DNA from 4 places in the Clostridium perfringens genome. Region 1 is predicted to be linked to each of the others. Evidence: a T-box and tRNA genes for the amino acid it is inferred to sense, from the RefSeq annotation. Region 1 holds a T-box; the other regions hold tRNA genes.

Region 1 (7,811 bases):
TCAAGGATATCCTAGAAACTATAGTAGTTGGTCTAAAAATTTACAATTAAATGAATTTGAAATTTAAATAAAAAGAGCCTGTATCAAAATAATTTTAAATTTGATACAGGCTTTTTTATTTTTTTAATTTTCAATACAAAATAAATATTATGTAAAAGTAAAAAAGAGTACCCAAGGGTACTCTTTTAGGGAGATACAAAATTAAAACAGTAAATAAGTTTTGCTTAAAAGAATTATTGGTTGTCTTCAATTAATTCTTCAATTTTGTCTCTACATCTGCAACCTTTGCAAGAACCTTTAGTTGCACCAGTTTTTTCAGCTACTGCTTCTACTGTGTGTGCACCATTTTTGATAGCTTCCTTTATCTTTGCTCTTGAGATTGCTCTGCAGATACAAACTTTAGTCATTTTATCAATTACTTGTTGATTTAAATTATTGTTATCATTCATACTATTTTCCTCCTAATTATATCAAAGTAAAACAGCACGATTAACAAAAGGGAATGGAATGTATTTGATGATTTAATTATAAGTTAACTGATAAGAAAAGTCAACATTAAATAATAAAAATTATTTATTAATTTTTATTATTTGATATATAAGTCTTAACTTATAATATTAGGTTGTACAAAAATAGAATTTTTATTATAAAAGCAAATTAAATAATTAATGAAAGCTTTCAAATATATGGATTTGTTTCGTTGACTTTTTAAAAGTGCTATTATATAATTTCTTTAAAGACTGTGAACAGGGCAAGTACTTATATAGAACCTTATTCAGAGAGTAGTTGGTTGGTGTGAAACTATAGGTATATTTAAGGAAAATCACCTGGGAGTTGGAGACTGAAAGGAATATATTCTTATTAAGTTATCCCGTATATCCACGTTACAGGATGCGAGCATTATAGGTGCTTTTAATTACCTATCATAAAAACGTAAAATTTTAATATTTATAATTGAATCATATAGATAGGTTTGAACTTTAGGTGGTATAGCGAATATAACTTCGTCCTTTTAGGATGGAGTTTTTTTTATTTTACTTAAAGAAGTATGGCTAAATAATCAATTATAAGTAAATAATTAAAATATTAAACAAGAGAAGGAAAGGGGTTTCAATATGTATAAAAAAGTTGAATTACCTAAGGGTTTTGTAGGCGTAGAAAAAGAAGTTGCAGACCTTTGGAAAGAAAAAAACATAATAAAAAAGAACTTTGATATGAATCAAGATGGTGAATACTTTACTTTCTATGACGGACCTCCAACAGCTAATGGTAAACCACACGTAGGTCACGTATTAACAAGAGTTATGAAAGATATAATCCCAAGATACAAAGTTATGAAGGGATATAAAGTTATAAGAAAAGCTGGATGGGATACTCATGGACTTCCAGTTGAGCTTGAAATAGAGAAGAAGTTAGGAATTTCAGGTAAACCTCAAATAGAGGATTACGGTGTTGAGAAATTCGTAACTGAGTGTAAAGATAGTGTATTCACATATGTTAGCATGTGGGAAAAAATGACTGAGCAAATAGGTTATTGGGTAGATATGGAGAATCCATATGTTACTTACCACAATCCATACATAGAATCAGTATGGTGGGCTTTAAAACAAATGTGGGATAAAAAACTTTTATACAAAGGTTATAAAACAATGCCTTACTGCCCAAGATGTGGAACAAGTTTATCATCACACGAGGTTTCACAAGGATACAAGGATGTTAAGGACTTAACTGCTGTAGCTAAGTTTAAAGTTAAAGGAGAAGATAATAAGTACTTCTTAGCTTGGACAACAACTCCTTGGACTTTACCTTCAAACGTTGCTTTATGTATAAATAAAGCTTATGACTATGTAGAAGCTAAGCAAGCTGAAGGTGATGAAATCTTCATCTTAGCTAAAGAATTAGCACCTAAGGTTTTAGGAGAAGGATTTGAAATAGTTAGAGAGTTCAAAGGTGAAGAGTTATTAGGTATGGAATACGAGCAATTATTACCATTCGTAACTCCAACTGAAGGAAAAGCTTTCGTAGTTGTTCATGGTGACTACGTAACTTTATCAGATGGTACTGGTATAGTTCATATAGCTCCTGCTTATGGTGAGGACGATAACTTAATAGGAAAGCAAAATGGATTAGCATTCTTAAACTTAGTTGATTTAAGTGGTAACTTTGTAGAAGAAGTAACTCCATGGGCTGGAAAATTCGTTAAGAAATGTGACCAACAAATAGTTGATTACTTAAAAGAACAAAATAAATTATTTAAAGCTGAAAAGCATACTCACTCATATCCACATTGTTGGAGATGTGACACACCACTTCTTTACTATCCAAAAGAAAGCTGGTTTGTTGCAATGACAACTTTAAGAGACAAACTTTTAGCTAACAATGAAAAAATAAATTGGTACCCAGATAACATCAAGAACGGTAGATTTGGTAAGTTCTTAGAGAATGTTATAGATTGGGGTATCTCAAGAGATAGATACTGGGGAACTCCACTTCCAATATGGGAATGTGAATGCGGACACAGAGAATGTATAGGAAGCATTGAAGAGTTAAAAACTAAAGGAATAAATGTTCCAGAAGATATAGAACTTCATAAACCATATATCGATAAAGTTCATTTAAATTGTCCTCATTGTAATAAAGAGATGAAAAGAACAGCTGAGGTTATAGACTGTTGGTTTGATTCAGGATCAATGCCATTTGCTCAACATCACTATCCATTTGAGAACAAAGAATTATTTGAAGCTAACTACCCAGCTCAATTCATATCAGAAGCTGTTGACCAAACAAGAGGATGGTTCTATACATTATTAGCAATATCAACTGCTATATTTGATAGAAATCCATTTGAAAACTGTATAGTTTTAGGTCACGTTCTTGATAAGAAGGGCTTAAAGATGTCAAAATCTAAGGGTAACGTAGTTGATCCATTTGAAGTACTTGATTCACAAGGTGCTGATGCTACAAGATGGCATTTCTATACTGCAAGTGCTCCATGGTTACCAACTAGATTCTCAATAGAAGATGTTGCTGAAACTCAAAGAAAATTCTTAAGCACATTATGGAATGTTTACTCATTCTATGTTTTATATGCAGAGTTAGACAGCTTCAATCCATTAGACTACAAAGATTTCGTATCAGATAACGTAATGGATAAATGGATAATGTCAAAACTTAATACTTTAGTTAAGGATGTAGACGATCATTTAAATAATTATAGAATAACTCAAGCTGCTTTAGAAATAGAAGAGTTTACTGATGAGTTATCAAACTGGTATGTAAGAAGAAATAGAGCTAGATACTGGTCAGAAGAATTAACTGATGACAAGATAGGTGCATACACTACTTTATACAGAGTTTTAGTAACTTTATGTAAAGTTGCAGCTCCATTCGTACCATTTATAACAGAAGAAATTTATCAAAACTTAGTAGTTAACTTAGATGAAAATGCTTTAGAAAGTATTCACTTAGGAGCATGGCCAGAAGTTGATGAAAAGGCTATAGATAAAAAATTAGAAGAAAAAATGGATTTAGCTTATAAGATAGTTAAACTTGGAAGAAGTGCTAGAAACGGTGCTAACATCAAGAATAGACAGCCACTTTCAAAAATGCTTCTTTCAACTTCAGAGCTTCCAGATTATTATGGAGACATAATTAAAGATGAGTTAAACATCAAGGAAGTAGAATTAGGAGCTGACCTTTCTAAATATGTTAACTTCGAAATTAAGCCTAACCTACCTGTTTTAGGAAGAGCTTATGGTAAGTTAATACCAGCTATAAGAAAAGAAATAGCTTCAAGAAACCAAATGGAATTAGCTCAAAAAATCCAAAATGGTGGAGTAGAAGTTATCACTGTAGATGGAAATGAAATAGAATTAAATGCTGAAAACTTACTTGTAACAATGCAAGGATTAGAAGGATTCGCATTTGCTGGAGAAGGATCAGTTGGTGTTGTTTTAGATACTACTATAACTGATGAATTAAGAGAAGAAGGTCATGTAAGAGAAATCATATCAAAAATCCAAAACATGAGAAAAGAAAGTGGATTTGAGGTTGCTGATAAGATAACTCTTTACGTAGCTGAAAATGATATGCTTTTAGATGTAATCAAGAAATTTGAAGATGTTATAAAGAAAGAAACTTTAACTGAAGAAATTGTTTATAACGGAGATGCTGATTACTCAGAAGCTAAAGTAAATGGTGAAATATTAAAAATGGCTGTTTCAAAAAGAGCTTAATTAAAATAAAAGAGAGCAAGTTATTGCTCTCTTTTTTTATGTAATTTATTTATTCCAAAGTTCTTTTGGTCCTTCATTAACTAACTTTGAAAATCCGCCCATCATATTATAAAGTTCTGTAAAGCCATTATCCTCTAAAATTTCACAAGCTTGCATACTTCTAGAACCTCTTCTACAGTAAACAAGTATTGGTGAATCTTCATATCCATCAAGTTCATCTATAGAGAATAGTAATCTTCCTAAAGGAATAAGTTTGGCATTTTTAATATATCCATCTTCCTTATACTCTTCTTCAGTTCTTACATCTAAAATTAGTAAATCTTTATTTTCATCTATTAATTTTATAGATTCTGTTATATCTATATCTTTATACATTAAAGTTTCCTCCTAGAAATTCTCTTTTATTTATTATAAATTTTTAAAAGTATGGTTAATATATCAATAAGTAATAATATATTTGATTATACAACATAATTCAATTATTTTAGAAAAATTTATAATATATAATAATATTTGCATTGAATTAATATTTGAATTTTATTACAATTATTAATAAGAAAACGTTTTTTTGAAAAAAAATTAAAAGGAATTTGACCAAATTGCAGAAATATACATAAATTCCTTGTATAAATGTAAAGTTATCATTATAATATTGAAGTATTAAGAAATAGATAGGTAATAAGTTAGAGTATAGGAGTTGAGTTAGATGGCTGCTTCAATTAAAGACGTTGCTAGAGAAGCTGGAGTGTCAATAGCAACAGTTTCAAGAGTATTAAATGACATAGACGTTGTAAACGAAGAAACTAAGAAAAAAGTTTTAGAAGCTATAAAAAAACTAGGATATAGACCTAATATAGTGGCAAGAAGTTTAAAAACACATAGAACAAGAACTGTAGGTATATTAGTACCTGATATATCAAACCAAATATATCCTGAAATAGTTAGAGGTGCTGAGGACGTAGCTAACATATATAAATATAATGTAATGTTATGTAATTCAGACTTAGATTTAGAAAAAGAAAAAGAATACTTAAGAGTTCTTAAGGAAAAAATGGTTGATGGTGTTCTTTACATGAGTTCATCACTAGGAGAAGAAACTTTAAATTTAATAAATGAATTAGATTTAAAAACAGTTTTAGTTGAAAATGATGAGCAAAATGGTAAGTTCCCAAGTGTAACTATAGATAATGAAAAAGCTACATATGAAGCTACTAATCATTTAATTGATAAAGGTATGAAAAACATAGCTTTCATAGGTGTAGAAGGTGATTTAAATAATGCTTGGGGTAAAAGATACAAAGGATACCAAGCTGCATTAAAAGATGCTGGAATAGAAATGAAAGAAGAATTAACTTACTTTAAAAACTTAAAAGTTAAGACTGGATATGATGCTATTTTAGCAATGCTTGAAAATGGTCAAAAAATAGAAGGAATAATCTGTGCTTCAGATGAAATAGCTATGGGTGCTATAAACGCTTTAAGAGATAAAGGAATAAAGGTTCCTGAAGAAGTTAGCGTTATAGGATTTAACGACATAGATTTAGCACATGTATTCTATCCAAAATTAACTACTGTATCACAACCAATGTATGATATGGGATCAATAGCTATGAGAATGTTAATTAAAATAATAAATAATAAACCTTTAGATCAAGATCATTTTGTATTAGATCATGATTTAATAGAGAGAGATAGCTGTAAGTAATTAATGCATAAAAAATGCATAATCATTAGGTAACATAAGATTAAATTATGTTACCTTTTTTTATTTATGGAAAAATTTAAATTTTAGTAAGGGAGGAGTTGGAGGTGAAAAATAAGAGAAAATTAATAATATTAGGCTTAATTCTTTTCGCCCTAATAGGTATATATATTGGAAAAAACTATATTGAGGGAATAAAGCAAATAAATTTTCAGTCAATTAATGTGGTTGAAAATTTAGAAGAAGCAAAAGAGGGCATACCAACAATAATAATGTTTAAAACAGATACTTGTCCTTATTGTGTCGAAATGCAAAAAGAGTTAAGTTATGTTTCAAAAGAAAGAGAAGGAAAATTTAATATTTACTATGCTAGATTAGAAGAGGAGAAAAATATAGATTTAGCATATAAATATGATGCTAATGTTGTTCCAACTACTGTGTTTTTAGATAAAGAAGGTAATAAATTCTATGTTCATCAAGGGCTTATGAGAAAGAATAATATAGAAACCATTTTAAATTCTTTGGGGGTTAAATAGAATATGGAATTTTTAGCTTATTTTAATAGTGTCATATCTAATAATATATTTTTAGCCATAATACTATCATTCTTTGCAGGAGTAGTAGCCTCTTTTAGTCCATGTACCCTTTCATCTATTCCATTATTAATAGGATATGTTCAAGGTAGTGAGGTTAAGGATAATAAGAAAGCTTTTAAGTGTTCACTGATATTTTCAATTGGACTTGGAATAACATTTACTGTAATAGGCTTACTTACAGCCTTAATAGGAAAAGCCTTTTTAGGTGCAGGGAAGTTTTGGTATATAATATTGGCTTTTATTATGATAGGATCAGGGCTACAAGTTCTTGATGTAATAAATTTATTTGGAGATAAAAAAGAGGCTTGTAAAATCACTAAAAGAAGAGAGGGAATTTTAGATGTCTTCTTTTTAGGAATATTAAGTGGAATATTAGCATCTCCTTGTGCAACACCTATAATGGCAGCAATAATAGCCTTTATAGCTGCTAGTGGCAACTTAGTTATAGGAATGATAATGCTTTTAATGTATTCATTAGGTCATAGTGTTTTAATAATTTTAGCTGGAACATCCTTTGGATTAGTTGAGAAAATAGCCTACTCTGAAAACGGTAAAAAGATAGGAAGAGTATTAAAAAATATATTAGGAACAATTATAATATTAGTTGGATTATACTTATTTTATCTTGGAGTATAAAAAATATGTAAACCAAATATACAGAAAGTGTTAAATTAAAATGAACTCAAGCAAAACTTATACTAATTTTGATATGATAATTATTAATATAAATTTTGATTGGAGGATTTTTATGGATCAAAATATCAATAAAAAATTATCAGTTGGACAATTTTTAAAATCTGTATTTAACATATTTATTAAAAATTTAGGCGATATAGCAATAATATCTGTGCTTTTTGCACTTCCTACTATTATAGGGAGAGGAAATGCTATATTTTCCGTAATTGGTATATTCAGCTTAGGATTCTCATCAATAGCTATAATAAAGTTAGCTAACAATTTTATTAGAGGTGAAAAGTTATCTTGGATTGAGACTATAAAATCAGCCTTTAAAAACCCTTTATTTCCTCTAGGAGTATTCCTTATACAAAACTTTGCTGTTTCTTTAGGCTCAAGCATATTTGCACCTTTAGGAATAGTAATATCAATCTTTTTTGTAATAGCTATGCAATGTTCTATATTTGAAAATATAAATGTAATAGAAAGCATAAGAAAAAGTTTTTTATTAGTAAAAAATAATTTTTTAGATATTCTTTTAAAGCAGTTTGCTTTAGTTTTTATAATTAACTTTTTTACAATGACCTTTGCAATGTTTTTAAA
Region 2 (7,811 bases), 140 kb from region 1:
CCGGGAGGGGAGTGAAATAGAACCTGAAACCGTGTGCCTACAACCGCTCAGAGCCCCTTATGAGGGTGATGAGGTGCTTTTTGTAGAACGAGCCAACGAGTTACGGTATGTAGCAAGGTTAAGTACTTAAGGTACGGAGCCGAAGGGAAACCGAGTCTGAATAGGGCGACTAGTTGCATGCCGTAGACCCGAAACCGGGTGACCTATCCATGGCCAGGTTGAAGCGAGGGTAAAACCTCGTGGAGGACCGAACCACGTTGCTGTTGAAAAAGCATGGGATGAGCTGTGGATAGCGGAGAAATTCCAATCGAACCCGGAGATAGCTGGTTCTCTCCGAAATAGCTTTAGGGCTAGCGTCGAGTATGAGTAGTGGAGGTAGAGCACTGAATGGGCTAGGGGGCATAGCGCTTACCGAACCTTATCAAACTCCGAATGCCACATACTTTGAGCTCGGCAGTCAGACTACGAATGATAAGATCCGTGGTCAAAAGGGAAACAGCCCAGATCGTCAGCTAAGGTCCCAAAGTGTAAGTTAAGTGGGAAAGGATGTGAGATTTCTAAGACAACTAGGATGTTGGCTTAGAAGCAGCCATTCATTAAAAGAGTGCGTAATAGCTCACTAGTCGAGAGATCTTGCGCCGAAAATGTAACGGGGCTAAACTTACCACCGAAGCTACGGGCTTGAACATAGTTCAAGCGGTAGGAGAGCGTCGTAACCGGGCTGAAGTCGTACCGTAAGGAGCGGTGGACTGGTTACGAGTGAGAATGTTGGCATCAGTAGCGAGATGTGGGTGAGAATCCCACAGGCCGAAAACCTAAGGTTTCCTCAGGAAGGTTCGTCCGCTGAGGGTTAGTCGGGACCTAAGCCGAGGCCGAAAGGCGTAGGTGATGGACAACTGGTTGATATTCCAGTACCACTACCATCGTTATTATCGATGGCGTGACGCAGGAGGATAGTGTGTGCTAGCTATTGGATGCTAGTCTAAGCGTTTAGGCAGTGAGAGTAGGCAAATCCGCTCTCATAATGCTGAGGCGTGATGGGGAAGGTTCTACGGAACCGAAGTACATGATTCCACGCTGCCAAGAAAAGCGTCTAGAGAGAGAAGTAGTGCCCGTACCGCAAACCGACACAGGTAGGTGAGGAGAGAATCCTAAGGCCGGCGGAAGAATTACAGTTAAGGAACTCGGCAAATTGACCCCGTAAGTTCGCGAGAAGGGGTGCCTACGAGAGTAGGCCGCAGAGAATAGGCCCAAGCAACTGTTTAGCAAAAACACAGGTCTCTGCTAAAGCGTAAGCTGATGTATAGGGGCTGACGCCTGCCCGGTGCTGGAAGGTTAAGGGGAACACTTAGCGCAAGCGAAGGTGTGAACTTAAGCCCCAGTAAACGGCGGCCGTAACTATAACGGTCCTAAGGTAGCGAAATTCCTTGTCAGGTAAGTTCTGACCCGCACGAATGGCGTAATGACTTGGGCACTGTCTCAACTGTAAATCCGGCGAAGTTGTAGTGCGAGTGAAGATGCTCGCTACCCGCGATTGGACGGAAAGACCCCGTAGAGCTTTACTGTAGCTTAGCATTGAGTTTTGGTATTGTCTGTACAGGATAGGTGGGAGACTAGGAAACCAGGGCGTCAGCCTTGGTGGAGTCAACCTTGGGATACCACCCTGACAGTACTGAAATTCTAACTGGCGGCCATGAATCTGGTCACAGGACATTGTTAGGTGGGCAGTTTGACTGGGGCGGTCGCCTCCTAAAAAGTAACGGAGGCGCCCAAAGGTTCCCTCAGAACGGTCGGAAATCGTTCGAAGAGTGCAAAGGCAGAAGGGAGCCTGACTGCGACACCCACAAGTGGAGCAGGGACGAAAGTCGGGCTTAGTGATCCGGTGGTACCTCGTGGGAGGGCCATCGCTCAACGGATAAAAGCTACCTCGGGGATAACAGGCTGATCTCCCCCAAGAGTCCACATCGACGGGGAGGTTTGGCACCTCGATGTCGGCTCGTCGCATCCTGGGGCTGAAGTAGGTCCCAAGGGTTGGGCTGTTCGCCCATTAAAGCGGCACGCGAGCTGGGTTCAGAACGTCGTGAGACAGTTCGGTCCCTATCCGTCGCGGGCGTAGGAAATTTGAGAGGAGCTGTCCTTAGTACGAGAGGACCGGGATGGACTGACCTCTGGTGTACCAGTTGTTCCGCCAGGAGCACAGCTGGGTAGCTAAGTCGGGAATGGATAAACGCTGAAAGCATCTAAGCGTGAAGCCAACCTCAAGATGAGATTTCCCATAGCGTAAGCTAGTAAGATCCCTTGAAGAACACAAGGTTGATAGGTCGGGGGTGTAAGCATGGTGACATGTTCAGCTGACCGATACTAATAGATCGAGGGCTTGACCAAATATAGTAAATTAAATATGTGCAATTTTGAAAGAACAAAAACTTTCAAAAATATGTTGACAAATTATTAGAGATTTGATAACATATACATGTCATCTGGTGATGATGCTCTTTAGGGTAACACCCGTTTTCCATTCCGAACACGAAGGTTAAGCCTATTGAGGCCGATAGTACTGCACGGGAGACTGTGTGGGAGAGTAGGTGGTTGCCAGGTAATATGGATCTTTAGCTCAGTTGGTTAGAGCAACCGGCTCATAACCGGTAGGTCCGGGGTTCGAGTCCCTGAAGGTCCACCATTTTTGGGGGTATAGCTCAGTTGGGAGAGCACCTGCCTTGCACGCAGGGGGTCAGGAGTTCGAATCTCCTTACCTCCACCAAAAACTCTAAACATTTGTTTAGAGTTTTTTTATTTTTCTTAAATATATTCAAATCTAAAATAAATCTATTGATTTAACTAATCTTAAAAGTTTTCCACAAAATTTTAAAAAGAATAACAAGTTATCCACAGAAAACAAATAAGTTATCTACATATAAGGAGTATTTAGTGGATAAATATTTTAACGGAAAGATAATATATAATAATTATCTTTATATGGTATAATTTACAGTATTAATATCTTTAATGAGAATAGAAGGTGAATACCTAAAGATGTCGTATAGAATAAAGCAATTTTTATGGGCTATTTCTGCAAATTTTAAAGAGTTAGATTATAGTTATGTAATATCAATCTTAAATGATTATGAGTTTAGCTTATTTAAGAGATTGAAAAAAGGAGAACAGTTACATTCTATAAAGGTTTCTAAGGATTGTGTTAATTTAGCTAAGAGGAAAGGAATAAATTTAGAGAGTGAATTAAAAATTTTTTCTAAGCTAGGATTATTACATGACATAGGAAAATTATATTATCCTTTAAATATAATAACAAAGTCATTTTTAGTGTTAGGTAAAAAAATATCTAAAAATAGAATAAGTAAATTTCAAAATATAAAACCAATATATATTTATTATAATCATGGTGATAAGGCATTTGATTATCTAAGGGAAGATGATTATGATAAGGAGTTTGTAGAAGCAATTAGAGGACATCACTCTATTAAATCTAGTGAAAACATATTGCTATGTATATTAAAAGAAGCTGATGATATGAATTAATTTTAATAATAGGTGCATAGTTTTTAAATAAATTTTATTAAAGCTAATATTCAGTATAAATTATGTTGAAATAATTTCAATTTATATTCTGTGGAGTTAAATAATTTACTTTAACTTTAATTATAAGGATAATACTTCATATAAATTTTATGTCTAGAAAATAAGCTATAATCTAAAGAATATTCTATATAAACTTATATTGCTTAGATTAAAACTCTATATAAATTATATTATTTAGATTTAAGACTTATATGAATTTTAGTTTTAGTGAAGTTTTATTTTATATATATGAAATGTCAAAATTTAAGGAGGGGAAGTTTTGAAAAATAAGATACTTAATACAGTTCTTATTAGTATCTTACTTCTAGTTGTAGTTTTTTTCGTTTCAACTAATTTTATTATTAATGTTCAATGGTTTAAGGAAGTAGGATATTTAAATGTATTTTTTACTAAGCTTATAGCTATATGTAAGTTATTTGTACCTATATTTATTTTATATTTTTGTGTAATAGCTATATATTTATTTACTTTGAGAAAAAGTATTAGAAGCTTGGTAGGTGATACTAAGTTTAAGTCAGTTAAGAAGTACTTTTTATTATCAAATTTAGTAATATCAATATTAGGAGCTGGAGCTACTGCCACAACTCAGTGGTATAAAATTCTTCAATTTACTAATGCGGTTCCTTTTGGAGAAGTAGATCCTATTTTTAATAAGGATATATCTTTTTATGTCTTTAAATTACCTTTAGTACAGTCTCTTTTTAGTACAGCTATTTCCCTAATAATTATTTTAGTTCTTATAACAGTTATTATATATTTAGCTTTAGGGTTTAAAGATAAAATTTATCAAAACAAGGATAACGTTATAAATATAAATAGTAAAACTTATGGAATAAGAAAGTTTGCAGGAAAACAACTAGCAGTTTTGGCTTCAGTATTATCACTGCTTATAGGGTGTAGCTATTTATTAAAGTCATATAATTTAGTTTATAGTACTAGAGGAGTATCCTATGGAGCTGGTTATACAGATGTTAAAATAACAATGATATTTTATAAGGTTATAGCTGTAGCTTGTGTAATATCTTCAATAGTAGTTTTTATTTCAATTTTAAAGCTTAAATTTAGACCTATTATAATATCAATTGCATCAATTGCTGTACTTATTGTTTTAGAGCCTGTAGTAGCCATTTTTACTCAACAGTTTGTAGTTAAACCAAATGAAATGGAACTTGAAAAACCTTATATTTCATATAGTATTGATGCTACTAAAAAGGCTTTTAATATTGATGAGATTGAAGTTAAAGAAATGGAACCAAACGAAAATATAACTAGTGAAAAATTAGAAGATAATAAAGATATCATTGAAAACCTAAAGGTTAATTCAACAGGACCTTTATTAAGTTTTTATCAGCAAGTTCAACTTATAAAAAATTATTATGAATTTAATGATGCAGACACAGATAGATATAATATAAATGGCAAATATACTCAAGTATTTGTATCTCCAAGGGAAATAAACAGAGATTCTATGACTACATGGCAAAATAAGCATCTTAGATATACCCATGGGTATGGCTTAGCTATGAGTAGGGTTAATAGTGTAACAGAATTTGGACAACCTGACTTTGTTATGAAAGATATACCGACAGTAAATACAACAGATATTAATCTTGAAAATCCAAGAATTTATTTTGGAGAAAGTGATAATGATTATGTTATTGTAAATACTGAAGGAGGAGAGTTTGACTATCCAACAGGAGATACTGAAAATACATTTAATTATAATGGAACTGGTGGATTAAAGATGACACCTTTTAATAGAGTGTTATTTAGTATTTATGAAAGAAATCCTAAAATATTAATGTCTAGTTCCATAACTTCAGAAAGTAGAATAATTCTTAATCGTAATATAGTTAAGAGGGTTCAAGAAATAGCTCCATTTTTAACTTATGATAGTGATCCATATATAGTAGTTCATGATGGAAGATTGGTTTGGATGATGGATGCATATACATCAACAGATAAGTACCCATTTTCAGAGCCTCATGAAGGAGTAAACTATATAAGAAATTCAGTTAAGGTTGTGATTGATGCTTTTAATGGAAATGTAGATTTTTATGTAACAGATGAGAATGATCCTATAATTAATTGTTATTTAAAAATATATAAAGGTTTATTTAAACCTTTGTCAGAAATGCCAGAGGATTTAAAGGAGCATTTTAGATATCCTCAAGACTTATTTGAATTACAAAGTAAGGTATTAACAAAATATCATGTAGATGATCCTATTAAACTATTTACTGAGGAAGATTTATGGGATAGATCACTAGAGGTTGTTAAGCATGGAGGAGAGAACCTAAGTCAAGGAGATGAAGGGAAGGAAGAATCTATTCTTAATAAGGCAAAAGAAAATAAAAACAATGAAGCTGAAAATGAAGGCCTTTATCTTATGACGAAATTACCAGATGAAGAAAATGTTGAAATGATGCTTCTAGATTATTTTAATATGAGAGGCAAACAAAGTATGGTAGCACTTTTAGGAGCTAGAATGGATGGAGATAAATATGGAGAACTAGTTATGTATAAATTCCCTCCTCAAAGAACTATATATAGTCCAATTTTATTTAAGAATAGAATACAACAGGATCCTAATATTTCTAAGGAAATAAGTCTTTGGGCTGGAAAGGGATCAGAGGTTATATATGGTGATATAATTATTGTTCCTATAGAAGATTCATTACTATATTTAAATACAATTTATTTAAAGGCAAATTCAGAAAATAGTATGCCTGAAATGAAAAGAGTAATTCTTTCTAATGGAGATAAAATAGTTATAGAAGAAAATATAGAAAAAGCACTTTTAAAGCTATTTAATTATAATTCATCTGAAGAGAATAAAAACTCAAATAAGGATGAAACTCCAAATACTGAAAAAACTTCAGATAAGAGTGGAGTAAAGGAAGCTGCTGATTTATTTAATAAAGCTATAGAAGCTCAAAAAAATGGAGATTGGGCAACTTATGGGGAATTTATAAATAAATTAGGAGATATTCTAAACAAAATATCACAAGAGTAAATTAATTATTAGTTCTTAAAAAATAACTAAGGACTAGTTAAAAATTTTATATTGTGATTTATATAAAATAAATTTGAGTATTTTAAGTGGATTTTTTTAATTTTAATTTATTAAGATTTTATAGAAATTTACTTGAATACTCTTTTTTTATATTGCTATAATTTTAGGAATGATTACAATAGTATATATATTTTATGATATAATTTTTAGTGGAATATATCTAAGAGCTAGGGGTGAAACATATGGATTATGATGTGTTGATATTAGGTGGAGGAATCATAGGATGCTCTGTTGCGTATGAGTTATCAAAGTATAACTTAAATATAGCTCTTATAGAGAAGGATTTTGATATTGCAGATGATGTTTCCTTTGTTAATACAGCAATTGTATATGACGGTTCTGAATGTAAGGACAATTTAATGAGTTACTTAGAGAATATGGGAAACATGATGTTACCTGAAATAACTAAAAAATTAAATGTTCCATTTAAGAGGGTAGGACATTTAACTATAGCTGATAATGATGAAACAGTTAGAATAATTGAAGAGAACTATAAGAGAGCTAAATCAAGAGGAATAAATAATATTTATTTAATTGATGAAAAAAGAGCAAGAGAAATAGAACCTAATTATAAAGGTGAAATAAAGAAAGCTATGTATTCAGAAAATATAGCTGTTACAAGTCCATATGATTTAGCTATAGGATTTGCTGAAATAGCTTATGATAATGGAGTAAGCTTTAGACTAGAGGAAGTAGTTTTAGATATTCAAAGTATAGCTAAAGGCTTTAAAGTAACTACAAATAAGAATAAATTTACTTGTAGATTTGTTATAAACACAACTCCAAGTGAACATTATACTATAGATCAAGATAAGGATTATGAACAAAAAAATGCTTTAAAAACATATTATCTATTATTAAATGATGAAATAAAAGAGAAAACATCAAATATAGTTGTTAAATTAAAAAATGAAGAGGAGTTTATAATTCAAAAGAATACTGTTAATGGGGATACTTTAATAGGAATAAACTCAAATAATTCATTAGGATTTATGAAATCATTAAAAATAGCTAAAGAGATGATAAATAGCATTAGTAGAAAACATGTTAAGGATATTTTTTATGATAATCATAATCAGGATAGACTAATTATAGATGATAGTAGAAAAAATAAGGGATATATAAAGGTTATGGGTAA
Region 3 (7,811 bases), 210 kb from region 1:
GTATCATTAAGTGAATACATAGCTTAATGAAGGTAACCCAGGGAACTGAAACATCTAAGTACCTGGAGGAAGAGAAAGAAAAATCGATTTTCTTAGTAGCGGCGAGCGAAAGGGAAAGAGCCCAAACCGGAAACTTGTTTCCGGGGTTGTGGACATAACATAAAAGTGGAGGCTATTGTAACTGAAGAGAACTGGAAAGTTCCACCGTAGAAGGTAATAGTCCTGTAAGTGAAACGAGAAGACCACGAGTTATGATCCAGAGTACCACGAGACACGTGAAACCTTGTGGGAAGCAGGGAGGACCACCTCCCAAGGCTAAATACTACCTGATGACCGATAGTGAAGCAGTACCGTGAGGGAAAGGTGAAAAGAACCCCGGGAGGGGAGTGAAATAGAACCTGAAACCGTGTGCCTACAACCGCTCAGAGCCCCTTATGAGGGTGATGAGGTGCTTTTTGTAGAACGAGCCAACGAGTTACGGTATGTAGCAAGGTTAAGTACTTAAGGTACGGAGCCGAAGGGAAACCGAGTCTGAATAGGGCGACTAGTTGCATGCCGTAGACCCGAAACCGGGTGACCTATCCATGGCCAGGTTGAAGCGAGGGTAAAACCTCGTGGAGGACCGAACCACGTTGCTGTTGAAAAAGCATGGGATGAGCTGTGGATAGCGGAGAAATTCCAATCGAACCCGGAGATAGCTGGTTCTCTCCGAAATAGCTTTAGGGCTAGCGTCGAGTATGAGTAGTGGAGGTAGAGCACTGAATGGGCTAGGGGGCATAGCGCTTACCGAACCTTATCAAACTCCGAATGCCACATACTTTGAGCTCGGCAGTCAGACTACGAATGATAAGATCCGTGGTCAAAAGGGAAACAGCCCAGATCGTCAGCTAAGGTCCCAAAGTGTAAGTTAAGTGGGAAAGGATGTGAGATTTCTAAGACAACTAGGATGTTGGCTTAGAAGCAGCCATTCATTAAAAGAGTGCGTAATAGCTCACTAGTCGAGAGATCTTGCGCCGAAAATGTAACGGGGCTAAACTTACCACCGAAGCTACGGGCTTGAACTTATGTTCAAGCGGTAGGAGAGCGTCGTAACCGGGCTGAAGTCGTACCGTAAGGAGCGGTGGACTGGTTACGAGTGAGAATGTTGGCATCAGTAGCGAGATGTGGGTGAGAATCCCACAGGCCGAAAACCTAAGGTTTCCTCAGGAAGGTTCGTCCGCTGAGGGTTAGTCGGGACCTAAGCCGAGGCCGAAAGGCGTAGGTGATGGACAACTGGTTGATATTCCAGTACCACTACCATCGTTATTATCGATGGCGTGACGCAGGAGGATAGTGTGTGCTAGCTATTGGATGCTAGTCTAAGCGTTTAGGTAGTGAGAGTAGGCAAATCCGCTCTCATAATGCTGAGGCGTGATGGGGAAGGTTCCACGGAACCGAAGTACATGATTCCACGCTGCCAAGAAAAGCGTCTAGAGAGAGAAGTAGTGCCCGTACCGCAAACCGACACAGGTAGGTGAGGAGAGAATCCTAAGGCCGGCGGAAGAATTACAGTTAAGGAACTCGGCAAATTGACCCCGTAAGTTCGCGAGAAGGGGTGCCTACGAGAGTAGGCCGCAGAGAATAGGCCCAAGCAACTGTTTAGCAAAAACACAGGTCTCTGCTAAAGCGTAAGCTGATGTATAGGGGCTGACGCCTGCCCGGTGCTGGAAGGTTAAGGGGAACACTTAGCGCAAGCGAAGGTGTGAACTTAAGCCCCAGTAAACGGCGGCCGTAACTATAACGGTCCTAAGGTAGCGAAATTCCTTGTCAGGTAAGTTCTGACCCGCACGAATGGCGTAATGACTTGGGCACTGTCTCAACTGTAAATCCGGCGAAGTTGTAGTGCGAGTGAAGATGCTCGCTACCCGCGATTGGACGGAAAGACCCCGTAGAGCTTTACTGTAGCTTAGCATTGAGTTTTGGTATTGTCTGTACAGGATAGGTGGGAGACTAGGAAACCAGGGCGTCAGCCTTGGTGGAGTCAACCTTGGGATACCACCCTGACAGTACTGAAATTCTAACTGGCGGCCATGAATCTGGTCACAGGACATTGTTAGGTGGGCAGTTTGACTGGGGCGGTCGCCTCCTAAAAAGTAACGGAGGCGCCCAAAGGTTCCCTCAGAACGGTCGGAAATCGTTCGAAGAGTGCAAAGGCAGAAGGGAGCCTGACTGCGACACCCACAAGTGGAGCAGGGACGAAAGTCGGGCTTAGTGATCCGGTGGTACCTCGTGGGAGGGCCATCGCTCAACGGATAAAAGCTACCTCGGGGATAACAGGCTGATCTCCCCCAAGAGTCCACATCGACGGGGAGGTTTGGCACCTCGATGTCGGCTCGTCGCATCCTGGGGCTGAAGTAGGTCCCAAGGGTTGGGCTGTTCGCCCATTAAAGCGGCACGCGAGCTGGGTTCAGAACGTCGTGAGACAGTTCGGTCCCTATCCGTCGCGGGCGTAGGAAATTTGAGAGGAGCTGTCCTTAGTACGAGAGGACCGGGATGGACTGACCTCTGGTGTACCAGTTGTTCCGCCAGGAGCACAGCTGGGTAGCTAAGTCGGGAATGGATAAACGCTGAAAGCATCTAAGCGTGAAGCCAACCTCAAGATGAGATTTCCCATAGCGTAAGCTAGTAAGATCCCTTGAAGAACACAAGGTTGATAGGTCGGGGGTGTAAGCATGGTAACATGTTCAGCTGACCGATACTAATAGATCGAGGGCTTGACCAAATATAGTAAATTAAATATGTGCAATTTTGAAAGAACAAAAACTTTCAAAAATATGTTGACAAATTATTAGAGATTTGATAACATATACATGTCATCTGGTGATGATGCTCTTTAGGGTAACACCCGTTTTCCATTCCGAACACGAAGGTTAAGCCTATTGAGGCCGATGGTACTGCACGGGAGACTGTGTGGGAGAGTAGGTGGTTGCCAGGTAATATGGATCTTTAGCTCAGTTGGTTAGAGCAACCGGCTCATAACCGGTAGGTCCGGGGTTCGAGTCCCTGAAGGTCCACCATTTTTGGGGGTATAGCTCAGTTGGGAGAGCACCTGCCTTGCACGCAGGGGGTCAGGAGTTCGAATCTCCTTACCTCCACCATTAAAGCTATGAACAAAGTTCATAGCTTTTTTATTTTGTAAATAAGAGTATATTTCTATCTAAGATATTGATAATAGTATATTTAGGATCAATACAATTACTATTTATAATTAAATTTCATAGTGCTTATTTAGCAAAACCTTAAGATATTGTTGTAATTTTAGAGTCATTTTTAAAAGATGACTCTAATTTTTCATATTCATTATAATATTATAGAGGTTAAAAAGATCATAATATATGGAAAAAATAAAAAGCTTAATACAATTAAGCATATATTTGAACAATAATTAAGTAAATATATGTAAACTGAGTTTAAAGTATTTTTACAAAAAATAATGCATAAATACTTATATTTTATAGAAAATAATCATGTTTTTATTTATAATTATTTATGAAAGTTAAATTTTGATTATTGTTATAAGTTTTATATTAAGAGAATCTAAGGGCTAGTAATAAGTTCAAAATAAAGTAATAAGATAATATTCTATAAGTAGCATTTTATTTATATATACTTTAAATTATACTTATTAAAATAATTTTTAAACTTTAGCGATTTAAAGTTATATAGTTATTTTTATTAGAGTTTCTTTAAATAATTAAAGTTCTATTTATGTTAATTTACATAGAACTTATATTACAATGAGCAAAGTAAGGGATTTAAAAATTTTAATTGGGGTTATATATACTATATAAAATTATTGAAATAGTACAAACTAATTTTTATATAGTGAAAATTAATGTTTTGGATTTATTCGCTTTTAGGAGGATTAAAAATGGGAAAACCTAAATTAAAAAAGGAAATAGGATTGTTTACTGCTACAGCTTTAGTAGTTGGTAACATGATGGGATCTGGGATATTTATGCTTCCAGCCAGTTTAGCTAGTGTATCTGGTCCTGGTTCAACTATAATGGCATGGTTATTAACGGGATTAGGTTCTTTGGTTTTGGCATTAACGTTTGCTAACTTAGGTTCAAAGATTCCAAAGACAGGAGGAACTTATGAATACTCTAGACTAGCTTACGGAAACTTTATGGGATTCATGACTGCATGGCTTTATTGGAATGGATCTTGGATTGGAAATGCTACTATTTTTATAGTTATTACTACTTATTTAGGTGAAGTTATAACAAGTTTAACTAATTCACCAATAATAGGTTTCTTATTCTGTTCGTCTATCTTATGGATTTGTACATATATAAATATAAGAGGAACAAAGTTAGCAGGTAGAGTAGCTTCAGTAATAACTGTTTTTAAAGTTTTATTATTTATATTCTTCATAGTTGTTGGATTAATTTACTTTGATCCGTCAAACCTAACACCAATGTTTCCAGAAGGAAAGGGTGTTTCAACTATTCCTGTAGCAGCATCTTTAACTTTATGGGCATTTATGGGCTTAGAAACTGCATCTGTAGCAGGAGGAGAAATAAAAGATCCTGAAAAAAATGTTAAGAGAAGTACTATATTAGGTATGTTAATTAGTACTGTTTTATATATATTAATAAGTGTCGTAGCTATGGGAGCTATGAGTCAAAGTGAATTAGCTTCAAGTACTGCTCCTATTTCTGATATAATAGTTAAAGTTTTAAATTTAAAGAGTTTAAACTTCTTAAATATAGCTATAGCTATTAGTATTTTAGGAACAGCTATGGGATGGCTATTATCAACTGCTAGAGTAGGATATGCTGCTGGAGAGGATGGAATTTTCCCTAGTGTATTTGCTAAGGTACATCCTAAGTATAATACGCCACATGTAGCCTTAATAATAGGTAGTATATTTATAAATATTATATTCCTAATGAACTTTACTAAGGGTTTAGCAGGGGCATATAGCTTTATAGTTGTATTAGCTACTTTAAGTTACTTACCAATATATGCGATTTCAACTATTGCAGAAATAATACTTATGGTTAAAGAGGATAAAAAACCTACATTTAAAAAACATTTAGGTTTAATAATAAGATGTTTAATAGGTTTTGCTTTTGCAATTTGGGCAATATATGCTTCAGGAGCTGAAATAGTAATGTATGGATTTATTTTAATATTACTAGGAGTTCCGATTTATGGATATATGAGCATAAAAAAACACTTCCGATAAATTGAATTTTGATATTTAACAAATTTGTTATGTAATATTAGTTAATTTATTATATAATAAATATAAGTTTTGAAATTGGGGTTATATTATTTATGGTACAGAAATTTGCGTGGGGAGTGTATTGAGATGGCAAAAGTAGAAGCTTTAGAAGATGAATTAGTTGAATTAAAACTTAAAAAAAGAAATTTCATTTTAGCCAATAAAGATACAAAAGAGATTGATAATCTTATAAAAAATTTAGAAGAAGAAATTATGAGAATTAAATCAAATAATTGATATTCAGTAGCTATGAAAGAGAAATTACTCTTTCATAGCTTTTTTGTTTAATAAAAAAGAAAGTATTCCCAAAGAAACTTTTAAAGTGAGAGTAGTCAAATATGCCATCATAAGGCTTGAGAGGGATTGGGCAGGAAAAATATTATTTTTATTATATAAAATTTATTTAATGATATGAAATTTTTAAATATTGTTTTGGTAAAAAAATACATTTAATATATTAATGGGTTTATTTTTTATAAGATTATTTTAGAATAATTTAATTAAATAATTAGATTTGAATTTGTATAAATAATATTTTTATTTATATCTTAAGAAGGGCAAGGAGATTTGTGATGACTTTAGTAGAGGTAAAAGATGATAAATTAGAGATAAAACCTGTTGGGGTGAGAAAAGAAAAATATAAAACACAATTAAAAAATAAAATTTTTAATGAAGATGATTTATATTTATTTCATGAAGGGCGAAATTATAATGCTTATAATTTTATGGGAGCTCATTTTACTAGTGAAAATAGAAAACGAGGGGTAAGATTTACCCTTTGGGCTCCAAGGGCAAAGAATATTTTTTTAGTTGGAGATTTTTCAAACTGGGAGACAAAAGAAGAAAATAAACTTGAGAGAATAAATGAAACAGGGCTTTGGAGCATTTTTATACCTAGATTAAAAGAGGGAATTAAGTATAAATATTATATTGAGCAGGAAGATGGAAAAGCAGTATTAAAGGCTGATCCTTATGGAATTTATTCAGAGGTTAGACCTAATACTGCTTCTATTTTATGCGAAAAAACTAAAATAAGATGGTCAGATAAAAAGTGGTTAAATAAAAGAGAAGAAACTAATTATTTTGAAAGTCCTATTAATATATATGAATTACACTTAGGCTCATGGAAAAGAAAAGATGAGGATGAGTTTTTATCCTATGATGAGTTAAGTGTGGTTTTACCTAAGTATGTTAAGGAAATGGGATATACTCATGTTGAATTTATGCCATTAAATGAGCATCCATTAGATGCCTCTTGGGGGTATCAAGTTACAGGATATTATTCAATAACAAGTAGATATGGAGATATTAAAGGATTAAAAAGGCTAATAAATGCTCTTCATAAGGAGGATATAGGAGTTATTTTAGATTGGGTACCAGGTCATTTTTGCAAGGATGAACAAGGATTATATATGTTTGATGGTACACCAACTTATGAATATGAGGAAAAGTGGAAAGCTGATAATAAGGGTTGGGGAACTTTTAATTTTGATTTGGGAAAGCCAGAAGTAAAAAGCTTCTTAATTTCTAATGCTTTTTACTTTATAAATGAATTTCATATAGATGGATTAAGGGTTGATGCTGTTTCTAATATGCTTTACTTAAATTATGGAAGAAATCATGGAGAATGGTTTCCTAATATATATGGAGGAAATGAAAATTTAGAAGCTATTCAATTTATAAAAGAGCTTAATGAGGCTATAAAAACTTATAGCAAAGGGGTAATTACAATTGCAGAAGAATCAACATCTTGGCCTAATGTAACTAATGATACTGAATATGGTGGCTTAGGATTTGATTTTAAATGGAATATGGGCTGGATGAATGACACTTTAGAATATAATGAGTTAGATCCTATATATAGAAAGTATCATCATAATAAATTAACTTTCCCTATGATGTACAATCATTCAGAAAAGTTTATATTACCTATATCTCATGATGAAGTTGTTCATGGGAAAAAATCTCTTATAGATAAAATGCAGGGAGATTATTGGAATAAGTTTGCTAATTTAAGAGCATATATGGCATATATGTATGGTCATCCAGGGAAAAAACTTATGTTTATGGGATGTGAATTTGGGCAATTCATAGAATGGAGAGAATATGAAGAGCTTGAGTGGAAGTTAATTGATAAGTTTGATATGCATAGAAAAACTCATAATTTCTTTAAGGATTTAAATAACTTTTATAAAAATAATTCTGAGCTTTGGGAATTAGATTATGATCAAGAGGGATTTCAATGGATTGATGCTGATAATAATGAACAAAGCATATATATTTTTATAAGAAAAAGTAAAAATATAGAAAAGTATAAAATATTTGTATGCAATTTTACTCCAATGGTTTATTATGATTTTAATATAGGAGTTCCTGAAAAGGGAGTTTATAGAGAAATTTTCAATACAGATAAGAAAGAATATGGTGGCTCTGGACAAGTTATTAAAGAAAATTTATTCTCAAGAAAAGGTTGGTGCCATAATCAGCCATATACTTTAACCATAAAGGTTCCGCCAATGGCAGTTTCTGTTTTTGAAAG
Region 4 (7,811 bases), 350 kb from region 1:
ATTTCTTACTTTTAAATTTCCCTTAGCCATTTGTTCAGAAACTTTTATTAATTCTGTAATTGGATTTACTATACTATTAGCTAAGAAGTAACTTAAAATTATACCAATAGCTAAAACTGTTAATCCTATTACTAAAAATACTAAAAAGAAATTTAATATAAAATTATCCACATTTCTAAGTGAACTTATATATCTAATAACTCCTACAATTTCATTTGAAGAATTTCTAAGTGGTGCTGAAATTGCCATTACTTTACCAGTATAATCTGGTACAGTCCCCACCCACTTTGCTGTATCTCCTTCTAAGGCTCTTTTTACATCTACAGGAGTATTATACTCTTTAGGCTCTAAACCTATAGAATCCATTATTAACTGCCCTTTTAAGTTATAAATTTGAACTTGAGCATCTGTTTGCTTCCAAAATATATCTACATCTTCATAAACATTTTCTTCTAGACTAACATTTGATAAATATCTTTTATAAAAATCTACAGATATATTAATTTGACTTAATAATATTTCCTCTGTATTTTGATAATAATATCTAGAAATAAAAATCAAAAACATGGCTGAAACTATAATAATAGTTGATAATAAAAGAACTAAAAAGTTTTTCATTAGCCTAGTCTTTATACTCTTCATAAAATATGCACCTATCTTTCACCTATATATACTAAAAACTTAAAATATAAGCTTTAATATTCACTCTATACTTTATATCTCTTTATAAAATTCCTATGAATACTGTAATATATAGATTTATCCTTTCCATCTAAATCCTATTCTAATCATAATGTTTTAGGATTTTCACAAAAACAGATTTATCTCTTCCACCTATATCCTGTTCCCCATACAGTTTCTATGTATTTAGGTTTTGAAGAGTTTTCTTCTATTTTAGATCTTAATCTCCTTATATTAACATCAACTATCTTTGGATCTCCAAAAAAGTCTATTCCCCATACTAAATTCAACAATTCATCTCTAGTAAAGGCCTTTCCTGGGTTTTGCATGAATATTTTCATTAGTAAAAACTCTTTAGGTGTTACATCTATTTCTACATTTTCTTTATATAAACTTTGAGAATATAAATCTAATTTAAAATTATCTACTTCTATACAATCACTATTATTTTCTTCATTTATTCCTTCTAACCTTCTTATTAATGCTTTTACTCTTAAAGTTATCTCTAGTGGATTAAATGGTTTTAAAACATAATCATCTGCTCCAAACTGAAGCCCCATGATTTTATCCATATCTTCACCTTTAGCAGTTAACATTATTATTCCCATTCTAGGAAAACTTTCTCTTAACTTTTGACATACTTCAAACCCATTCATGCCAGGTAACATAACATCAAGTATTGCTATATCTGGCTTTTCTATTAAAGCCTTTCTTACTCCTTCCTCTCCACTTTCACATTCTATAACTTGAAAGTTTTCTCTTTGAAAATTTATTCTTAAAAAGCCTCTTATACTTTCTTCATCTTCTACTAATAAAATCTTCATCTCTATTCTTCAACTCCTTATATATACTTTTTAAATTTAAATATATTAAATTCTTTAATTACATTAATTATGTAATAATATTGCGTTGTTCCTTTTTAATTATACCAATACAACTAAAGTTTTTTGTTAATAAAAAAAGATATTATTTTATCCTTTCTTAATTATATACAATATCACACTTTCTTTAATTACAAATAGCTTACACTAAAAATACTAAATTAAATAAAATTTTCTTTAAATACAAAAAAAGCTATAAATTAATATAACTATTAATTCATAACTTAAATAATCTATTTTAAATCAAATTTTTGCAAAAAAAAATGGCTCCTCGGAGAGGACTCGAACCTCCAACCTATCGGTTAACAGCCGAGTGCTCCACCATTGAGCTACCGAGGAACATTTTATTGAAAGATTTTGTTCTTTCAAAATTGCACATAATTAATACTATATTTGGTCAAGCCCTCGATCTATTAGTATCGGTCAGCTGAACATGTTACCATGCTTACACCCCCGACCTATCAACCTTGTGTTCTTCAAGGGATCTTACTAGCTTACGCTATGGGAAATCTCATCTTGAGGTTGGCTTCACGCTTAGATGCTTTCAGCGTTTATCCATTCCCGACTTAGCTACCCAGCTGTGCTCCTGGCGGAACAACTGGTACACCAGAGGTCAGTCCATCCCGGTCCTCTCGTACTAAGGACAGCTCCTCTCAAATTTCCTACGCCCGCGACGGATAGGGACCGAACTGTCTCACGACGTTCTGAACCCAGCTCGCGTGCCGCTTTAATGGGCGAACAGCCCAACCCTTGGGACCTACTTCAGCCCCAGGATGCGACGAGCCGACATCGAGGTGCCAAACCTCCCCGTCGATGTGGACTCTTGGGGGAGATCAGCCTGTTATCCCCGAGGTAGCTTTTATCCGTTGAGCGATGGCCCTCCCACGAGGTACCACCGGATCACTAAGCCCGACTTTCGTCCCTGCTCCACTTGTGGGTGTCGCAGTCAGGCTCCCTTCTGCCTTTGCACTCTTCGAACGATTTCCGACCGTTCTGAGGGAACCTTTGGGCGCCTCCGTTACTTTTTAGGAGGCGACCGCCCCAGTCAAACTGCCCACCTAACAATGTCCTGTGACCAGATTCATGGCCGCCAGTTAGAATTTCAGTACTGTCAGGGTGGTATCCCAAGGTCGACTCCACCAAGGCTGACGCCCTGGTTTCCTAGTCTCCCACCTATCCTGTACAGACAATACCAAAACTCAATGCTAAGCTACAGTAAAGCTCTACGGGGTCTTTCCGTCCAATCGCGGGTAGCGAGCATCTTCACTCGCACTACAACTTCGCCGGATTTACAGTTGAGACAGTGCCCAAGTCATTACGCCATTCGTGCGGGTCAGAACTTACCTGACAAGGAATTTCGCTACCTTAGGACCGTTATAGTTACGGCCGCCGTTTACTGGGGCTTAAGTTCACACCTTCGCTTGCGCTAAGTGTTCCCCTTAACCTTCCAGCACCGGGCAGGCGTCAGCCCCTATACATCAGCTTACGCTTTAGCAGAGACCTGTGTTTTTGCTAAACAGTTGCTTGGGCCTATTCTCTGCGGCCTACTCTCGTAGGCACCCCTTCTCGCGAACTTACGGGGTCAATTTGCCGAGTTCCTTAACTGTAATTCTTCCGCCGGCCTTAGGATTCTCTCCTCACCTACCTGTGTCGGTTTGCGGTACGGGCACTACTTCTCTCTCTAGACGCTTTTCTTGGCAGCGTGGAATCATGTACTTCAGTTCCGTAGAACCTTCCCCATCACGCCTCAGCATTATGAGAGCGGATTTGCCTACTCTCACTGCCTAAACGCTTAGACTAGCATCCAATAGCTAGCACACACTATCCTCCTGCGTCACGCCATCGATAATAACGATGGTAGTGGTACTGGAATATCAACCAGTTGTCCATCACCTACGCCTTTCGGCCTCGGCTTAGGTCCCGACTAACCCTCAGCGGACGAACCTTCCTGAGGAAACCTTAGGTTTTCGGCCTGTGGGATTCTCACCCACATCTCGCTACTGATGCCAACATTCTCACTCGTAACCAGTCCACCGCTCCTTACGGTACGACTTCAGCCCGGTTACGACGCTCTCCTACCGCTTGAACTAAGTTCAAGCCCGTAGCTTCGGTGGTAAGTTTAGCCCCGTTACATTTTCGGCGCAAGATCTCTCGACTAGTGAGCTATTACGCACTCTTTTAATGAATGGCTGCTTCTAAGCCAACATCCTAGTTGTCTTAGAAATCTCACATCCTTTCCCACTTAACTTACACTTTGGGACCTTAGCTGACGATCTGGGCTGTTTCCCTTTTGACCACGGATCTTATCATTCGTAGTCTGACTGCCGAGCTCAAAGTATGTGGCATTCGGAGTTTGATAAGGTTCGGTAAGCGCTATGCCCCCTAGCCCATTCAGTGCTCTACCTCCACTACTCATACTCGACGCTAGCCCTAAAGCTATTTCGGAGAGAACCAGCTATCTCCGGGTTCGATTGGAATTTCTCCGCTATCCACAGCTCATCCCATGCTTTTTCAACAGCAACGTGGTTCGGTCCTCCACGAGGTTTTACCCTCGCTTCAACCTGGCCATGGATAGGTCACCCGGTTTCGGGTCTACGGCATGCAACTAGTCGCCCTATTCAGACTCGGTTTCCCTTCGGCTCCGTACCTTAAGTACTTAACCTTGCTACATACCGTAACTCGTTGGCTCGTTCTACAAAAAGCACCTCATCACCCTCATAAGGGGCTCTGAGCGGTTGTAGGCACACGGTTTCAGGTTCTATTTCACTCCCCTCCCGGGGTTCTTTTCACCTTTCCCTCACGGTACTGCTTCACTATCGGTCATCAGGTAGTATTTAGCCTTGGGAGGTGGTCCTCCCTGCTTCCCACAAGGTTTCACGTGTCTCGTGGTACTCTGGATCAGAACTGATTGATTTCCCGTTTCATCTACAGGACTATTACCTTCTACGGTGGAACTTTCCAGTTCTCTTCGATTACGTCCTACCAATCGTTATGTTCTGTCCACAACCCCGGAAACAAGTTTCCGGTTTGGGCTCTTTCCCTTTCGCTCGCCGCTACTAAGAAAATCGATTTTTCTTTCTCTTCCTCCAGGTACTTAGATGTTTCAGTTCCCTGGGTTACCTTCATTAAGTTATGTATTCACTTAATGATACATGGGGTTTCCCATGTGAGTTTCCTCATTCGGAGATCTTCGGATCTCAGGCTATGTGCGCCTACCCGAAGCTTATCGCAGCTTATCACGTCCTTCATCGGCTCCTGATGCCAAGGCATTCACCATGCGCCCTTTGTAGCTTGACCTATATTAGTTATAGTTCTCATTTTACAAAGAATAGAAATTGGTTTTGCCAATTTGGCTTGTTGTTTCTATATTAATTTATGTGCAATTTTCAAAGAACAATGGTGGGTCTAAATGGACTCGAACCATCGACCTCACGCTTATCAGGCGTGCGCTCTAACCACCTGAGCTATAGACCCACATATGGTGGAGGTAAGGAGATTCGAACTCCTGACCCCCTGCGTGCAAGGCAGGTGCTCTCCCAACTGAGCTATACCCCCATATTTAATCGTTGCTCTCACAACGCATATTATTTTATCAAGAAACTTTTTCGTTGTCAATACTTTTTTGTAGTATTTTGTCGAATTTAGTCTCTCAAAATTAAACAGAGATATTATCCAGAATTCATTGTCATCTTAGTTGTCCTAAGATGTATTCCTTAGAAAGGAGGTGATCCAGCCGCAGGTTCTCCTACGGCTACCTTGTTACGACTTCACCCCAATCGCTGACCCTACCTTCGGCCGCTGCCTCCTTGCGGTTAGCTCACGGACTTCGGGTATTGCCAACTCTCATGGTGTGACGGGCGGTGTGTACAAGACCCGGGAACGTATTCACCGCGACATTCTGATTCGCGATTACTAGTAACTCCAGCTTCATGTAGGCGAGTTTCAGCCTACAATCCGAACTGAGACTGGTTTTTAAGTTTGGCTCCACCTCGCGGTATTGCATCTCTCTGTACCAGCCATTGTAGCACGTGTGTAGCCCTACACATAAGGGGCATGATGATTTGACGTCATCCCCACCTTCCTCCTGGTTAACCCAGGCAGTCTCGCTAGAGTCCTCAACTTAATGGTAGTAACTAACGACAAGGGTTGCGCTCGTTGCGGGACTTAACCCAACATCTCACGACACGAGCTGACGACAACCATGCACCACCTGTCACCTTGTCCCCGAAGGGATTTCCTCGATTAAGAGTAATGCAAGGGATGTCAAGTGTAGGTAAGGTTCTTCGCGTTGCTTCGAATTAAACCACATGCTCCGCTACTTGTGCGGGTCCCCGTCAATTCCTTTGAGTTTTAATCTTGCGACCGTACTCCCCAGGCGGAATACTTAATGCGTTAGCGGCGGCACGGAGGTGTTGAAACCCCCACACCTAGTATTCATCGTTTACGGCGTGGACTACCAGGGTATCTAATCCTGTTTGCTCCCCACGCTTTCGAGCCTCAGCGTCAGTTACAGTCCAGAGAGTCGCCTTCGCCACTGGTGTTCTTCCTAATCTCTACGCATTTCACCGCTACACTAGGAATTCCACTCTCCTCTCCTGCACTCTAGATAACCAGTTTGGAATGCAGCACCCAAGTTGAGCCCGGGTATTTCACATCCCACTTAATCATCCGCCTACGCTCCCTTTACGCCCAGTAAATCCGGATAACGCTCGCCACCTACGTATTACCGCGGCTGCTGGCACGTAGTTAGCCGTGGCTTCCTCCTTGGGTACCGTCATTATCTTCCCCAAAGACAGAGCTTTACGATCCGAAAACCTTCATCACTCACGCGGCGTTGCTGCATCAGGGTTTCCCCCATTGTGCAATATTCCCCACTGCTGCCTCCCGTAGGAGTCTGGGCCGTGTCTCAGTCCCAATGTGGCCGATCACCCTCTCAGGTCGGCTACGCATCGTCGCCTTGGTAGGCCGTTACCCCACCAACTAGCTAATGCGCCGCGGGTCCATCTCATAGCGGATTGCTCCTTTGGTTGAATGATGATGCCATCTTTCAACATTATGCGGTATTAATCTTCCTTTCGGAAGGCTATTCCACTCTATGAGGCAGGTTACCCACGTGTTACTCACCCGTCCGCCGCTAATCCGTTCCCCGAAGGAAACTTCATCGCTCGACTTGCATGTGTTAAGCACGCCGCCAGCGTTCATCCTGAGCCAGGATCAAACTCTCAATTTAAAAGTTTAATCTATACTCATATTACTTATAAAAGAATTGCTGGTTTATGTTAATATCTTCTGTTTAATTTTCAAAGACCATTGTCATCTTGTAGTGCGTTTCTTGTTTGTTCTTGATGACGATATTTATGATATCACAATTATAACTTCCTTTTAATATAATCATTTCCATTTAACATAATTATTTTTATTTTTCTTCTAATTTCATACTTTTTCTCTCTTTTTTATCTATAGATACACTTGGTTCAGTTGAAGATTCTAAAATGTATTTTTTTATATTTTAAAGTCGAATAACAACTTAAAATCAATTATTTAGATATTATTTCTTATAGATTTCATTTAAATTCTACTAATTAAAACATAGCTTAAAATAGAAAAAGTATTAAAGAATCCTATTATTAAAATAAGTTTCTTTAATACTTTTATCTTTTAAAATAATAAATGCCTTTTACTGATAAATTATTATTTATTTTTTTCTTTATTATTTAGCAAAATTGAATATTATACCTACTATGGCTGAGGCAATAATATAAAAAATTGGTGACTTTTTATATTTTCTTATAAAAAAGAATAAAATTCCTGCTAATATTAAAGCTTTAATTGATAATATATCTGTAATATTATGTGTTTCTGCATATTTATTTAAAGTTAATATTGATATTTTTACTATTTCAAAGCCTGCCGCAAGTAAAAGACCTGTTGATGCTGGTCTTAATCCATAAAAACAATCAGCCACTCTTTTATTTTCTTTAAATTTTGCTAAGACTCTCGCTACAATTAAAATTATAATTATTGAAGGTACTATAATACCTATGGTTGAGGTAATGGCACCTAAAACTCCATAGGTTGCATAACCAACATAAGTTGCCATATTGATTCCCATAGCACCTGGTACTGATTGAGATATTGCAATCATGTTTGCAAGATCAGTATGAGTAAACCAATGTGTTTTATCTGAAATATTATATAGAAATGGTATAGTAGCAGCTCCACCGCCTACGGCAAAAAGACCAACTTTAA

What was found. The T-box of region 1 lies ahead of ileS (isoleucine--tRNA ligase). A T-box ahead of a tRNA ligase gene usually reads a tRNA of that ligase, here a tRNA-Ile.
Positions count from the first base shown of each region.
Region 2: it encodes a tRNA-Ile, which carries the amino acid that the T-box ahead of ileS (isoleucine--tRNA ligase) is inferred to sense. The anticodon was not compared.
Region 3: it encodes a tRNA-Ile, which carries the amino acid that the T-box ahead of ileS (isoleucine--tRNA ligase) is inferred to sense. The anticodon was not compared.
Region 4: it encodes a tRNA-Ile, which carries the amino acid that the T-box ahead of ileS (isoleucine--tRNA ligase) is inferred to sense. The anticodon was not compared.

Region 1 is NZ_CP065681.1:442,851-450,661, forward strand. Features, by position in the region: gene I6G60_RS02280 (DUF1643 domain-containing protein) at 1-67, shown strand, start outside; gene I6G60_RS02285 ((2Fe-2S)-binding protein) at 234-449, opposite strand; T-box leader at 734-1,015, shown strand; gene ileS (isoleucine--tRNA ligase) at 1,116-4,235, shown strand; gene I6G60_RS02295 (rhodanese-like domain-containing protein) at 4,281-4,610, opposite strand; gene I6G60_RS02300 (LacI family DNA-binding transcriptional regulator) at 4,942-5,940, shown strand; gene I6G60_RS02305 (thioredoxin family protein) at 6,045-6,473, shown strand; gene I6G60_RS02310 (cytochrome c biogenesis CcdA family protein) at 6,477-7,169, shown strand; gene I6G60_RS02315 (hypothetical protein) at 7,282-7,811, shown strand, end outside.
Region 2 is NZ_CP065681.1:301,357-309,167, reverse strand. Features, by position in the region: rRNA gene I6G60_RS01595 (23S ribosomal RNA) at 1-2,385, shown strand, start outside; rRNA gene rrf (5S ribosomal RNA) at 2,480-2,598, shown strand; tRNA gene I6G60_RS01585 (tRNA-Ile) at 2,604-2,680, shown strand; tRNA gene I6G60_RS01580 (tRNA-Ala) at 2,686-2,761, shown strand; gene I6G60_RS01575 (HD domain-containing protein) at 3,034-3,537, shown strand; gene I6G60_RS01570 (UPF0182 family protein) at 3,857-6,613, shown strand; gene I6G60_RS01565 (NAD(P)/FAD-dependent oxidoreductase) at 6,856-7,811, shown strand, end outside.
Region 3 is NZ_CP065681.1:229,219-237,029, reverse strand. Features, by position in the region: rRNA gene I6G60_RS01230 (23S ribosomal RNA) at 1-2,761, shown strand, start outside; rRNA gene rrf (5S ribosomal RNA) at 2,856-2,974, shown strand; tRNA gene I6G60_RS01220 (tRNA-Ile) at 2,980-3,056, shown strand; tRNA gene I6G60_RS01215 (tRNA-Ala) at 3,062-3,137, shown strand; gene I6G60_RS01210 (APC family permease) at 3,911-5,233, shown strand; gene I6G60_RS01205 (hypothetical protein) at 5,360-5,509, shown strand; gene glgB (1,4-alpha-glucan branching protein GlgB) at 5,845-7,811, shown strand, end outside.
Region 4 is NZ_CP065681.1:796,308-804,118, reverse strand. Features, by position in the region: gene I6G60_RS04110 (sensor histidine kinase) at 1-642, opposite strand, end outside; gene I6G60_RS04105 (response regulator transcription factor) at 822-1,505, opposite strand; tRNA gene I6G60_RS04100 (tRNA-Asn) at 1,827-1,901, opposite strand; rRNA gene I6G60_RS04095 (23S ribosomal RNA) at 1,956-4,859, opposite strand; tRNA gene I6G60_RS04090 (tRNA-Ile) at 4,960-5,036, opposite strand; tRNA gene I6G60_RS04085 (tRNA-Ala) at 5,042-5,117, opposite strand; rRNA gene I6G60_RS04080 (16S ribosomal RNA) at 5,280-6,792, opposite strand; gene I6G60_RS04075 (chromate transporter) at 7,273-7,811, opposite strand, start outside.